2 regions of the Colwellia sp. BRX8-5 genome follow, and region 2 is predicted to be linked to the other one. Evidence: predicted binding sites of a transcription regulator. Region 2 holds the regulator's gene; the other holds the start of a gene.
The links. Region 2 encodes FNR, which switches genes on or off when oxygen is low (the NO sensors DNR and NnrR bind a similar motif). Its sites were predicted from a motif close to TTGATCTAGATCAA; they were not measured.

Region 1 (6,179 bases), on a different contig from region 2:
TTGCTCGATAAAGCCACCTTGGCTCGACTCGAGTTCTAGTGCCTTGGCGATTTCACCATTGACACTTCGGCCTAACACGCCAAGTACACCGCGGCGAACTTCGCCGAACTCAATTAATTGTTTAACAATGTTATCGACCATATTACTGGGTATGGCAAAGCCAATACCCACATTGCCACCATTAGGTCCTAATATTGCCGTATTAATGCCAACAAGTTTACCGTGTAAGTTAATGAGTGCGCCACCTGAATTACCGCTGTTAATAGCAGCATCAGTTTGAATAAAGTCTTCGTAATTCTGCGCGTTTAATCCGCTACGTCCTAAAGCACTTATAATACCTGAAGTGACGGTTTGACCTAAACCAAAAGGGCTACCAATTGCAACAGCAAAATCTCCAACTCGTATATCATCTGAGTCAGCTAATTTTACTTCAATTAAATCTTCAGCGTCTATTTGTAGTAAAGCGATATCACTACTGGCATCGGAGCCAATTCTCTTGGCTGTGATTTGACGACCGTCTTTTAACGTTATTTGAATTTCATCAGCTTCATTGATGACATGATTATTAGTGACTATGTAGCCTTGTGCAGCATCAATAATGACCCCTGAGCCTAAACCTCGAAATTCACGTTTTCTTGCTTGGTTTTGTTGAGGATTACCAAAGAAAAACTTTAAAGCATCTGGTACTTTAGATTTATCTTCGTGGGTACCGGTAACCGAAATTAGCACGACACCCGGAGTAACCTTCTCTAGCATCGGCGCTAAACTTGGCAACTGTTGACCACTAACGGAAAAAGGTAAATTGGCTTGGACGGGCAAACTTGCCACGGCAATAGAGCCGGAAAGAAGAATACTTGTTGCTAAAACAGACAATTTTTTCATAAAAGAGACAACCTTCTTATAAACATAAATGATTAATGTAATTTTATACTTAACTAAAGACCTATGCTGTGTGCGTTAGTTCCAAAGAACATTAGCCTACATTTGTAACACTTTGTTTCTTGTCGGCAAAAAGTCCACTCGCTTGACCTGAGTAGTCAAGTGGTGGTTCTGTGCTTGTTTCTTCACTCTTACGTTCGGCTCGGCTGTGACGTAATGATACGGTTTGTGCAAGTTGTTCTTGTGTTTCTTTTGAGAAAAAAGGCATGCCATCAACGTCTGAAGGTGTTGCTTGCTTTAATAACTGCGTACTTTTTTCCATTTGCAACATGGCTGTTTGGCAAGTGCTATTCATTTTGTCCAAAAGTATTGTTGAATCATCTAAATGTTCTGCAACATCGAGTTTATATTGCGCTAAAGCGGCTTCACTATTACTAACGCGTTCACTAAGTTTCTGGTTGTCTTGGACTGATGCAGATAAAAAACGACTAGCAACAAAACCTATTGCCGCACCAACTAATAAAAGAAAAATTGCTAAAACTATATCCATAGTGTCAAACCCTCGTTATATTCAATAAAATTAGTAAAAATATGGGAACTTATTTTGTATAATAGCGCTTCTGTTCGCGCTTACCTAATGAATATGATTGCGAATTTGTTAATTTCAAGAAAATATTTCATTAGTCCTGTAAAGACTTTGTGAAACAAAATATAAGTGGCCAATAAATGATCAAGCTTTCACCTCTAGATAAGTATAATGAAGATTTAACTCGTGATGATTTTTTACATGACGATGCGCAGGAAAATGCGGTAAAAAACTTACAGCGTCTCTATGAAGATCTTCAAAATAAACCCTTACCCGTTGAAGGATTTAAGAAGGTGCTTAATCGCTGGAAGCGCATTGTTGCCTCATCTGAAACCAAAACCATACAAGGACTTTATTTTTGGGGTGGCGTTGGTCGAGGGAAAACTTATTTAGTTGATACATTTTATGATTGTTTGCCTTTTGAAAATAAAATGCGTGTTCACTTTCATCGCTTTATGCACCGTGTTCATCAAGAATTAAAAACATTAACCGGGCAAGCTGACCCATTGAAAATAATTGCCAAACGTTTTGCTGATGAAACCTGCATTATTTGTTTTGATGAATTTTTTGTTTCCGACATTACCGATGCAATGATCCTTGGCGCTTTGTTTGAAGAATTATTTGCACATAATGTTACTTTAGTGGCAACGTCAAATATTATACCTGACGGTCTGTACCGAAATGGTTTGCAACGCGAACGTTTTTTACCAGCCATTAAACTCATCAATAAACATTGTGATGTGGTAAATGTCGATAGCGGTATTGATTACCGTTTGCGAACCCTAGAGCAAGCCGAGATTTACCATGCTCCACTTGATGCAGAGGCAAGTGAAAACCTGGCGCAATATTTTATTCAATTGTCGGTCAAACCAGGTAAGAAAGATGTTGACGTTAAAATAAATAATCGCTCATTATCGGCGATTGAAGAGTCAGACGGTATTGTGCACTTTGACTTTTCGGTGTTGTGTGAATCTGCACGTAGTCAAACTGACTATATGGAGATAAGTCGTTTGTATCACACGGTATTATTAGCAAATGTTAAACAAATGAGTGTCGATCGTGAAGATGCGGCCCGTCGATTTATTGCCTTGGTTGATGAATTTTATGAACGTAATGTAAAATTAATTATTTCTGCTGAAGTCGAAATGGAAAATTTATACAGCCATGGTGGTTTGGAATTTGAGTTCAAACGTTGTTTAAGTCGTTTACAAGAAATGCAGTCACATGATTATTTAGCAAGTAAGCACTTACCTTAGTGAGATAGTAAAACTTACTTAAAGATTATTATAAAAATGCCGATTTAACGATCGGCATTTTTTTATGCCAATTTTAGCGTTATTACGCCAAATATCTATATGTCGTGTTGTTTATTGATCTTGATCGCAATATGTAGTGCTTTGGCTTTTGTCATTTATTTTTATAGGTAATATATACCAAAAATAAAATGATAAAGGAATGCTGATGACAAACGCTTTTTCACCAGGCTTAGCGACAAGTATTAAATTACAAGCCGCTTCAGTTGATATTTGGGATAAAAAATACCGCTTAAAAGACAAACATGGCCACCCGCAAGAGAATACTATTTCAGAAACATTTCATCGAGTAGCCTTAGCGCTCGCGGATATAGAAAATAAAGATAAGAAAAAGTGGTACGAGAAATTTGTTTGGGCGATGGAGTGTGGCGCCTATCCTGCGGGACGAATAATATCAAATGCAGGTGCCGAAAAATTTAAGCCCGCCACATCAACAATAAACTGTACGGTTTCAGGCACTATCGACGATTCAATGACGGGTATATTAACTGCGGTGCACCAAGCAGGCCTAACGTTAAAGGCGGGGTGTGGTATTGGTTATGAATTCTCAACTTTAAGACCCAGTGGTGCCTTTGTTGCTGGCGCCGGTGCCACAACTTCAGGTCCACTGTCGTTCATGGATATCTTTGATAAAATGTGTTTTACCATTAGTTCTGCCGGCGGGCGGCGTGGTGCGCAAATGGGGGTTTTTGATATCTCTCACCCTGATGTTAAACGTTTTATTTTAGCGAAGCGCGAGGATGGTCGGTTACGGCAATTTAATTTATCACTACTGATCAGTGATGAATTTATTGCTGCTGTAAAAAATCAACAAGACTGGTTACTCAATTTTCCTATTTCTCACCAAGAGTTACTTGCCGATGATATCGCTATCACCGATCGGGATAAAATACTCTTCAAAGAGAATTATTTTGATAACGCTTATATTAAAAAACATAATTATGTATTGAATCATGAAGGTAAAATCGCCTGTAAAATTTATAGCTCGATACCAGCTGTTAGGCTGTGGGATATGATAATGAGCAATACATTTAACTATGCTGAACCAGGTTTTTTACTCATTGACCATGCTAACGAAATGAATAACAACTGGTTTTGTGAAAAACTACGTGCAAGTAATCCCTGCGGCGAACAAATATTACCGCCCAACGGTGCTTGTCTGCTGGGTTCAGTAAATTTAGTTAAATTTGTTGAGCAACCTTTCACTTCTAGTGCGAAATTTAATTGGGATAAATACCGCGAAGTTATTAAAGTTTTTACCCGCATGCTCGACAACGTAGTAGAAATTAATGGCTTACCACTGCTTGAACAACAGCAAGAAATTCAAAGTAAGCGCCGTCATGGTATGGGGTACTTAGGATTAGGCTCAGCTCTGACATTATTAAAAATACCTTATAATAGTCCTGAAGCCTTGGCTTTTACAAACAAAGTATCAAAAGTTTTAGCGATAACGGGGTGGCAAGAAGCGTTAAATTTAGCAAAAGAAAAAGGTCCTGCGCCGATACTTGCACAAACGTTCGTGGTAACTCAGCAAATGCTAGTAAAACGCCCCGAAATGATAAAAGACGGCATAAAAGTGGCGGATAAAATAAAAGGTTCAGTTCTGCACGCAAAATACAGTCGTTATATGCAGCGTATCGCTGAAGAAAATCCTGAACTTGTCGAAGCGTTAGCTGAGGTTGGCGCCCGTTTTACACATCATTCTTCAATAGCACCCACAGGCACTTTAGCGCTCAGTCTAGGTAATAATGTATCTAATGGTATTGAACCAAGCTTTGCACATGAATATCACCGCAATATTATTCGTCAAGGTAAGAAATCAAAAGAATCCGTCGCTGTTTCAAGTTATGAACTGCTGGCATATCGTCATTTTATCAATAAAGATGCTTTGGCATATAGCGAAGATGACAATAAAAAGCTGCCTAACTATTTTGTATCTGCTGATGCCATCGCTCCTAAAGAACATGTTGATATTCAGTCTGCAGCACAATACTGGATAGACTCGTCTATTTCAAAAACAATTAATGTTCCAACTGATATCGATTATGAAAACTTCAAAGATATCTATTTGTATGCATACGACCAGGGCTTGAAAGGCTGTACGACTTTTCGTTTTAACCCAGAAGTCCATCAAGGCGTATTAGTAAAAGACGAAGAACTCGCTAATGTAACGTATCAGTTTACCTTAGCCGATGGCACTGAGATTTTAGCGAAAGGTAATGAAGAGGTGGTTTACGACGGCGAAACGCATACGGCTGCAAATCTTCATGACGCTTTAAAAGAAGGTTACTACGGTAAGCTCTAAAAGCCCTGGCAAAAAATAACGAGGAAACTAATAATGAGAGAAATTAATCAAGCGATCACTGCGGTTAAGGTGTTAGTTGCTGATCAGCTGCCTGTTAAAGAAAAAATAAAAGGCATCGCGGATAAACTCACCGAAAGTACAAAACGTCCTGAAATGTTAATTGGTTCTACTTATAAAATAAAACCGCCAGTATCAGACCATGCTCTTTATATTACTATTAATGATATTTTGCTCAATCAAGAAAGTGACCAAGAAACTCGCCGTCCTTTCGAAATTTTTGTCAATTCAAAAAATATGGAGTTTTATTCTTGGGTAGTGGCGCTAACACGGGTTATTTCAGCCGTATTTCGCAAGGGAGGTGACTGCACCTTTTTAGTCGAAGAGCTAAAAGCAGTATTTGACCCCAAAGGTGGCTATTACCAAAGAGGCACAGGTATATTTATGCCATCGGTGGTCGCTGATATTGGCCATGTTATTGAAACACATTTAAAGGCATTAGATATGTTGCCAAAAAGTGAAAGAGATAACCACCAACAAGCCTACATTGAGGAAAAGCGCCAAACAATAAAAGCTAAAGAGGGAAGTGAGCTATTAGCTTTTCCAACCACAGCAAGCCAATGTGTAAAATGTTATCAAAAGTCGGTAATCTCATTAGACAATTGCGCTACTTGCTTAAATTGCGGCGATTCAAAATGTGGTTAGTTACTAGCTAGCGATTGTATTCGTGATAAAAGTTTAAAAAAAGTGCAATTGATTGTGATTTATAGGTGATCTTAGTAGATAACTTCTGTATAATCCGCGCTCCCTGCGTTACAAATGCCTACTGTTTTTGACTTTTGTGAAAAGTAGTGGCGATGGACTCGATACTCGAAGGGGTAGAGCGTGGTCTTTTTAACCGGTGATGCTAATTCTTAGCATTCATCATTTAAAGTAACATAATAAATATTGGGTTTTTTAATGAAAACTTTTGTAGCAAAACCAGAAAGCGTACAACGCGAATGGTTCTTAGTGGACGCCGAAGATAAGACTTTAGGACGTATCGCTACTGAAATTGCAACCCGTTTACGCGGCAAGCATAAAGCAGAATATACTCCTC
Region 2 (6,179 bases):
TTTTGCTTTCTTAAAACGAGGCAGTTGGGTTGCTGTTTGTGCGCTGTTAACGTCAGTATTAATAACTTTAGGTATGAGTTTATTTGTTTTTCCAGGTATTTATTTAGCGGTCGCCTTGTCATTAGTACTGCCGCTTGTAGTAGATAAAAAATTATCACCGATAAAAGCTATCACCTTGAGTTTACAAGTTACACGTTTTCAGTGGTTTAAGTTACTCGCTATTTATAGCTTACTCTTTTTAACTTTATTTTTATCTTTAATCCCCTTAGCCATTCTTGCTAAAACACAATTTTCAGTGATTGGTGTTATGCTTTTCTTAGTCGCATTAACATTTATAGCGCCGCTATTTTATAATGTTAAAGGCATTTTATATCGAGAAATTTTTGGCATGCAGTTACAAGCGACGGATGTACCCGCTCAGCAAACGAGTGATACATTTTCAGCGTAAAGCTCTGTGCAAAACCTTATTGTTAACAAAAAGGCTACTATGATCATTCAATATTTGATGAGAACTGTGTTAATAAGTGTATTTTTTCTTGCGCTTATTGCGCCCTTCACTTTTTTAGCGCCAACTTTTGAACTTCCCACGCCGGAAGTAACAAACGTTGTTATCGTTCCTGTGGTCAAGGCGAAAGTAAAAGTGGTTGAGCAACCGCTTCATAACGTTAAGATCCCAAACTTTGCTTCTATAAGCGATGTTAAAACGAAAAAACGTCAGTTTTTCCGTTATATTTATCCAGCAATAGCGCAAGAGAATAGCAATATTCTTATGTTAAGGGCAGAAGTCTCCTTGATGATAGAAACACTTTTCCTCGAGGAAAATCTTTTAGCAGATCAACAAGCTTTGCTTGAGCGATTAATTAAGAAATATAAAGTTAATCAAAAACACTCGCCGCTACAGCAACTTAATGAATTATTGTTGCGTATTGATATTGTGCCTGTTGAACTAGTATTAGTGCAGGCAGCCAATGAATCAGCTTGGGGCACTTCTCGTTTTGCTCGAGTTGGTTTAAACTTTTTTGGTATGTGGTGCTATAAAAAGGGTTGTGGCATGGTGCCAAGAGGAAGAGATGACGGTGCTAAACATGAAGTAGCGGCATTTAATAGTTTAGAGCATGCGGTACAGCGTTATTTACACAATATTAATACAAATCATGCTTATGGTGTTTTTCGTTCAATTAGAGGGCAGTTACGCGCTCAAGAACAACCACTATCGCCACAAATCTTAGCAACAGGATTACTGCGTTATTCTATTAGAGGCACTGATTATGTCTTAGAAATAACAGAAATGATCCGCCATAATAAAGTGTATTTTGATAAAATATTGTCGAAGCCAAAACCTAAGGTTATTTAGGCTCGGCTTATTGTATTACGCGTCAGATAATGATGGCGAGCGATAACATTCATTCTTTTAACTGGTGTTGTTATCGCGCTTAGATACTTGGTATTAATTAAGGTAGATTCTACTTTATTTCTATAATATTCAAACTGTTACTTAATGAAAGTTTGGCTTTTGAATTGTCTTCAATATTGACGTTGTTTGTTAATTGAGCGGCAATAATAGGTTCATCATCAAAAGCGATATCGCCACCATTGATAATGCCTGAATCAGCGTTAATCCCTTTAAAATCAAAAAGTTCACTGTCACACAAATGTGATGGAACCACATTGCGAATGGCAGTAAACATAGATTCAATTCGTCCTGGATGATTAACATTCCAGTCCTGTAACATTTTCTTAATGTTTTGACGTTGTAAATTAGGTTGAGAGCCACATAAATTACAAGGAATAATTGGGAACGCTTTTAGTTGTGCATATTGGATGAGTTCTGCTTCTTTACAAAAAGCTAACGGTCTAATGACGACATGCTCACCATTATCAGAGACCAATTTTGCTGGCATTGATTTTAATTTACCGCCATAAAACATATTTAGCATCAGTGTTTCAACCATGTCATCACGATGATGGCCTAGTGCAATTTTAGTTGCGCCTATTTCTGCCGCGACCTTGTATAAAATAGCTCTGCGTAAACGAGAGCATAAACTGCAGGTGGTCTTCCCCTCAGGTATTTTATCTTTAACAATAGAGTAGGTATCTTCTTGCGCAATTTTATATTCAACACCTAAAGCTTCTAAGTATTCGGGAAGGATATGCTCAGGAAAACCGGGTTGTTTTTGATCAAGATTAACGGCAACGATATCAAAATGAATGGGCGCTGATTCTTTTAACAACATTAAAATAGCCAGTAGGGCGTAACTGTCTTTGCCACCCGATAAGCACACCATTATTTTATCGCCATCTTCTATCATATTATATTGCGCGATAGCTTGGCCAACATGTCGTCTTAAGCGCTTCTCAAGTTTACTCAGCTGTATTTTTTGGCTGGGTGTTAAAGATGTTATTGGTGTCGCTGATTGAGCGCTCATAGTGTTTCCTAGAGATATTTGAAATAAAAAGTATGAATTTTACCGCGCGTAGTATAGCAAAAAGCCAAGGAAATCCTCGGCTTTTTAATGGATATTTACATATTTCAATATTAAGCTAATGGCGAGAGGTAACCATCAGGTTTTATCGCTAAGACATCACAGTTAAGGCGGTCAATGACATGCTCTGCAGTATTACCAATAAGTGCCGCTGAAATCCCCGTTCGACCAATAGTACCTAACACAACTAATTCAGCATCAACGTGCTTAGAAATACTTTGAATAACATCTTCAGGTAAACCTTCTTTAACATGGGTATTTTTAAGCGGAATATTAAAGCTATTAGCATGGTCTTTCATCGCACTTTTGTGATGATTAAACATAGTGTCGTTATATTCAGAGGCGTTAAACTCTGGAATTTCAATGGCAATATTTACTGGCGTACCTGGATAAGAATTCACCAAATGAACATTGGCTTTAATCAGTGAAGAAAACACTATTGATTCTTGGGTTAACTTATTATTAAGCGCTTTGTGCTCATCATCATCGCTACCGATATTGAGTGCGGTAAGTAAATTACCATTGCTTGGCCAGCTATGGTCTTTAACCAGTAATACTGGGCAGGGACATTTCCTTAATATATGCCAATCTGTTGGCGTAAAAATAACCGACTTTAGCTTGTCATGTTGATGGGTGCCTTTGATGACAATATCGAAGTTTTCAGCCAGTACTTTTTTTATGATCTTTTCAAATGGGCGATTATGCCAAATAATACAGGTATCTATGGTTATGTCTTGGTGATCAGTTTCTGAAATCTTTTCGTCTAACCATAGTTTACGATCATTAATAACCGATTGACGCATTGCTTCTCGCTCGTCGCCAGAAAGCATGGTGGTCATTTCATAAGATAAATCATAAATGGTTAAAAATGCAGTGATCTGTCCGCCACTATGTCGTGCTAATTCAATCGCACGTTTCAACGCTTTTTGATTTTCAGTGGTTGGATCAATAACGGCTAATATTTTTTTATACTTATCCATAATATTTACTCCCTAGTTATTAAATAATATTAATAATAGACCATAATTAATAGATATTATTTGCTTTAAATCATAATATTTCAATAAAAAAAATGCTTAACATCTTTAATGTTAAGCATTTATCTATAATTATTTAAAAAAGCGATAAACTACAGTGAAGCACACTCGTTAAGTTTATCCATATTAAGTATTGTGATGAGTTTTCCATCAACTGTGATTAATTCATTTTTTTGAAAACGATTTAATAATCTACTGATGGTTTCAACCGTTAAACCAATATAATTACCTATGTCACTTCGCGTCATCGTTAGGCGAAAATCTGTTAGTGACATACCCCGTGCATGATAGCGACTGGCTAAGGTTGAAATAAAAGTTGCTAAGCGTTGTTCAGCATTTTTGCGGTTAAGTAGCGTTAACATTTCTTGATCTGAGCGGATTTCGGAACTCATCATGCGAAGAATTTGTTTTTTCAACTTAGGCATCGTATTCGATAATGAATCTAAAGTATTGTAAGGTATCTCACAGACCATAGATGTTTCTAAGGCTTTTGCAAAACTAGGATGCTCTGACTCAGCAATAGCATCAAAACCTAATAAATCACCCGCTAAATGAAAACCGGTAATTTGTTCTTCACCTTGTTCATTAACCGTAAATGTTTTGAATGTTCCAGAGCGAATAGCGTATAAAGCTTGCATTTTGTCGCCATCTTGGAAAATTTGTTCGCCTTTATGAATAGGGCGTTTACGGTCAATAATGCTGTCTAGTGTATCGAGTTCTTTATCATTTAAAGAGAAAGGTAAACACAGCTCGCTGATACTACAGTTTTGACAATGAATATGTTGAGATGTAGAACATGGCTTTTTATACATATTAACCTAAATGAGTTATCCCTAATTTATCGATCATATTAAAACAATTGCTTATATGCAAACATTAAACTGTATATTCCGTATGAAATTATCATTAGCGCCATTATTTTCTTGAATTTCGTGTTTGTTACCAACGACTTTATACCAAAAGAGCCAAGTGAAAGACTTAACAAGGCTGGTAAAGTACCTAAACCAAAACTGGTCATAATTAGGGCGCCACTGAGAGCACTTCCACTGGCTAAGGACCAAGTTAATGTTGAGTAGACTAAACCACAAGGTAACCATCCCCAGACTGCTCCTAATGCTAGCGCTTGTTTAGCATTATTAATGGGAATAAACCTTTTACTTAACGGGGATAGATAGCGCCAAAGGAACTTACCCATTTTTTCAACTTTTGATAGCCACATTAACCATTGGCCTAAATACAAGCCTAATAAAATTAAAAATACCGCTGCAAATAACCGTAAAAAACCTAATGGAACGCCAATATTCTTTATTGCAATAGAACTACTAAATCCAACGATTGCCCCAATTAAGCTATAAGAAAAAATTCGGCCAACATTATATGCACCGACCAGCTTAAATTTATCGCTGCCTTTTTGTTGCGGTGATATAGCAGATGTTAACATCGTTGTTATACCACCGCACATACCGATACAATGTCCCGAACCTAACAAGCCGATGATGAATGCCGATAAATAATCTATACTCAACATGGCTGTTATTTACTACCCGTATCATTTTTAGCTGTATTTTCGCTATGGGTTTCAGTGGACTTTTTGGTGGTAGTGTTTTCATCTTCATCAAACAAGATACTCATACCTTGTTTCTCTAAATCATCAAATTGTTCAGTTTTTACTGCCCAAAAAAATAAATAAATGGCGATAGAGGTTAGGATTATCGCTATGGGGATCAAAATATAAATAATGCTCATGGTCTTTATGCTCTATTATAAGTTTGCGTTTACTTTTTTAATAAACGTAACGAGTTAGTGATAACCAATATCGAACTTGCAGACATACCTATAACCGCCATATAGGGAGTAATGTAGCCTGAGACGGCAAGGGGCAATACGATAGCATTATAACCGAATGCCCAAAAATAATTTTGCCAAATAATGCGACGAGTTTTATTGGCGACCTGTCTTAATGTTGTTATCGACTTTAAACGATTATTGAGTAAGATAACATCGGCACCACTTTTAGCTATATCGGTGCCACTCCCCATAGCAATCGAGACATGGGCTGCGCCGAATACTGGCGTATCATTGACACCATCGCCGACCATAGCAACGGTTGAGTTTTTAGGCTGATTTTTTATTATCGCCATCTTATTAGCCGCAGTCAAAGTACTATGTATCTCGTCTAAATGTAGCAATGCCTGAACTTTTTCACAGCCAGCAGGGTTATCACCCGATAGCATGATGGTATAAATATTACTTTTCTTTAAGTCATCTAACAGCGTTTGGGCATCATTGCGAATTTCATCACTTAAGTAAAAAGCAGCGACTAATTGGTTGTCTGCTACTAATAGGCAAGAAGCCGTCGCAAATTCTGCCAACATACTTGATTCGCTAAGCAACCAATTAGGTTTACCGATTTGAAAGTATTGACCGTTCACTTTCCCTTGAATACCAGCACCAGATTTAATTTCAACGGCTTGAGTATGGTAGGAGTAATCACGAAATGCTTTAAACGGTTTGGCTAAAGGGTGCTCAGAATAAGACTCGAGCGCTGCTGCTATAGCTAAAACCTGCTGCTTGCTATAGTTAAGCTTTTCATTATTAAAGCGCTTTATTTCATTAATAGAAAAATCACCAGAAGTTAAGGTACCTGTTTTATCAAAAG

Region 1: the regulator FNR is predicted to act here: its motif matches at 2,836-2,849, upstream of H4J62_RS03525 (adenosylcobalamin-dependent ribonucleoside-diphosphate reductase).

The regions. Positions count from the first base shown of each region.
Region 1 is NZ_JACGVR010000003.1:157,255-163,433, forward strand. Features, by position in the region: gene H4J62_RS03510 (Do family serine endopeptidase) at 1-882, opposite strand, end outside; gene H4J62_RS03515 (YhcB family protein) at 974-1,429, opposite strand; gene zapE (cell division protein ZapE) at 1,606-2,721, shown strand; gene H4J62_RS03525 (adenosylcobalamin-dependent ribonucleoside-diphosphate reductase) at 2,927-5,083, shown strand; gene H4J62_RS03530 (NrdJb) at 5,117-5,785, shown strand; gene rplM (50S ribosomal protein L13) at 6,041-6,179, shown strand, end outside.
Region 2 is NZ_JACGVR010000005.1:182,467-188,645, forward strand. Features, by position in the region: gene H4J62_RS05650 (hypothetical protein) at 1-448, shown strand, start outside; gene H4J62_RS05655 (glucosaminidase domain-containing protein) at 488-1,354, shown strand; gene ttcA (tRNA 2-thiocytidine(32) synthetase TtcA) at 1,464-2,426, opposite strand; gene uspE (universal stress protein UspE) at 2,537-3,463, opposite strand; gene fnr (fumarate/nitrate reduction transcriptional regulator Fnr) at 3,613-4,332, opposite strand; gene H4J62_RS05675 (sulfite exporter TauE/SafE family protein) at 4,371-5,048, opposite strand; gene ccoS (cbb3-type cytochrome oxidase assembly protein CcoS) at 5,054-5,266, opposite strand; gene H4J62_RS05685 (heavy metal translocating P-type ATPase) at 5,296-6,179, opposite strand, start outside.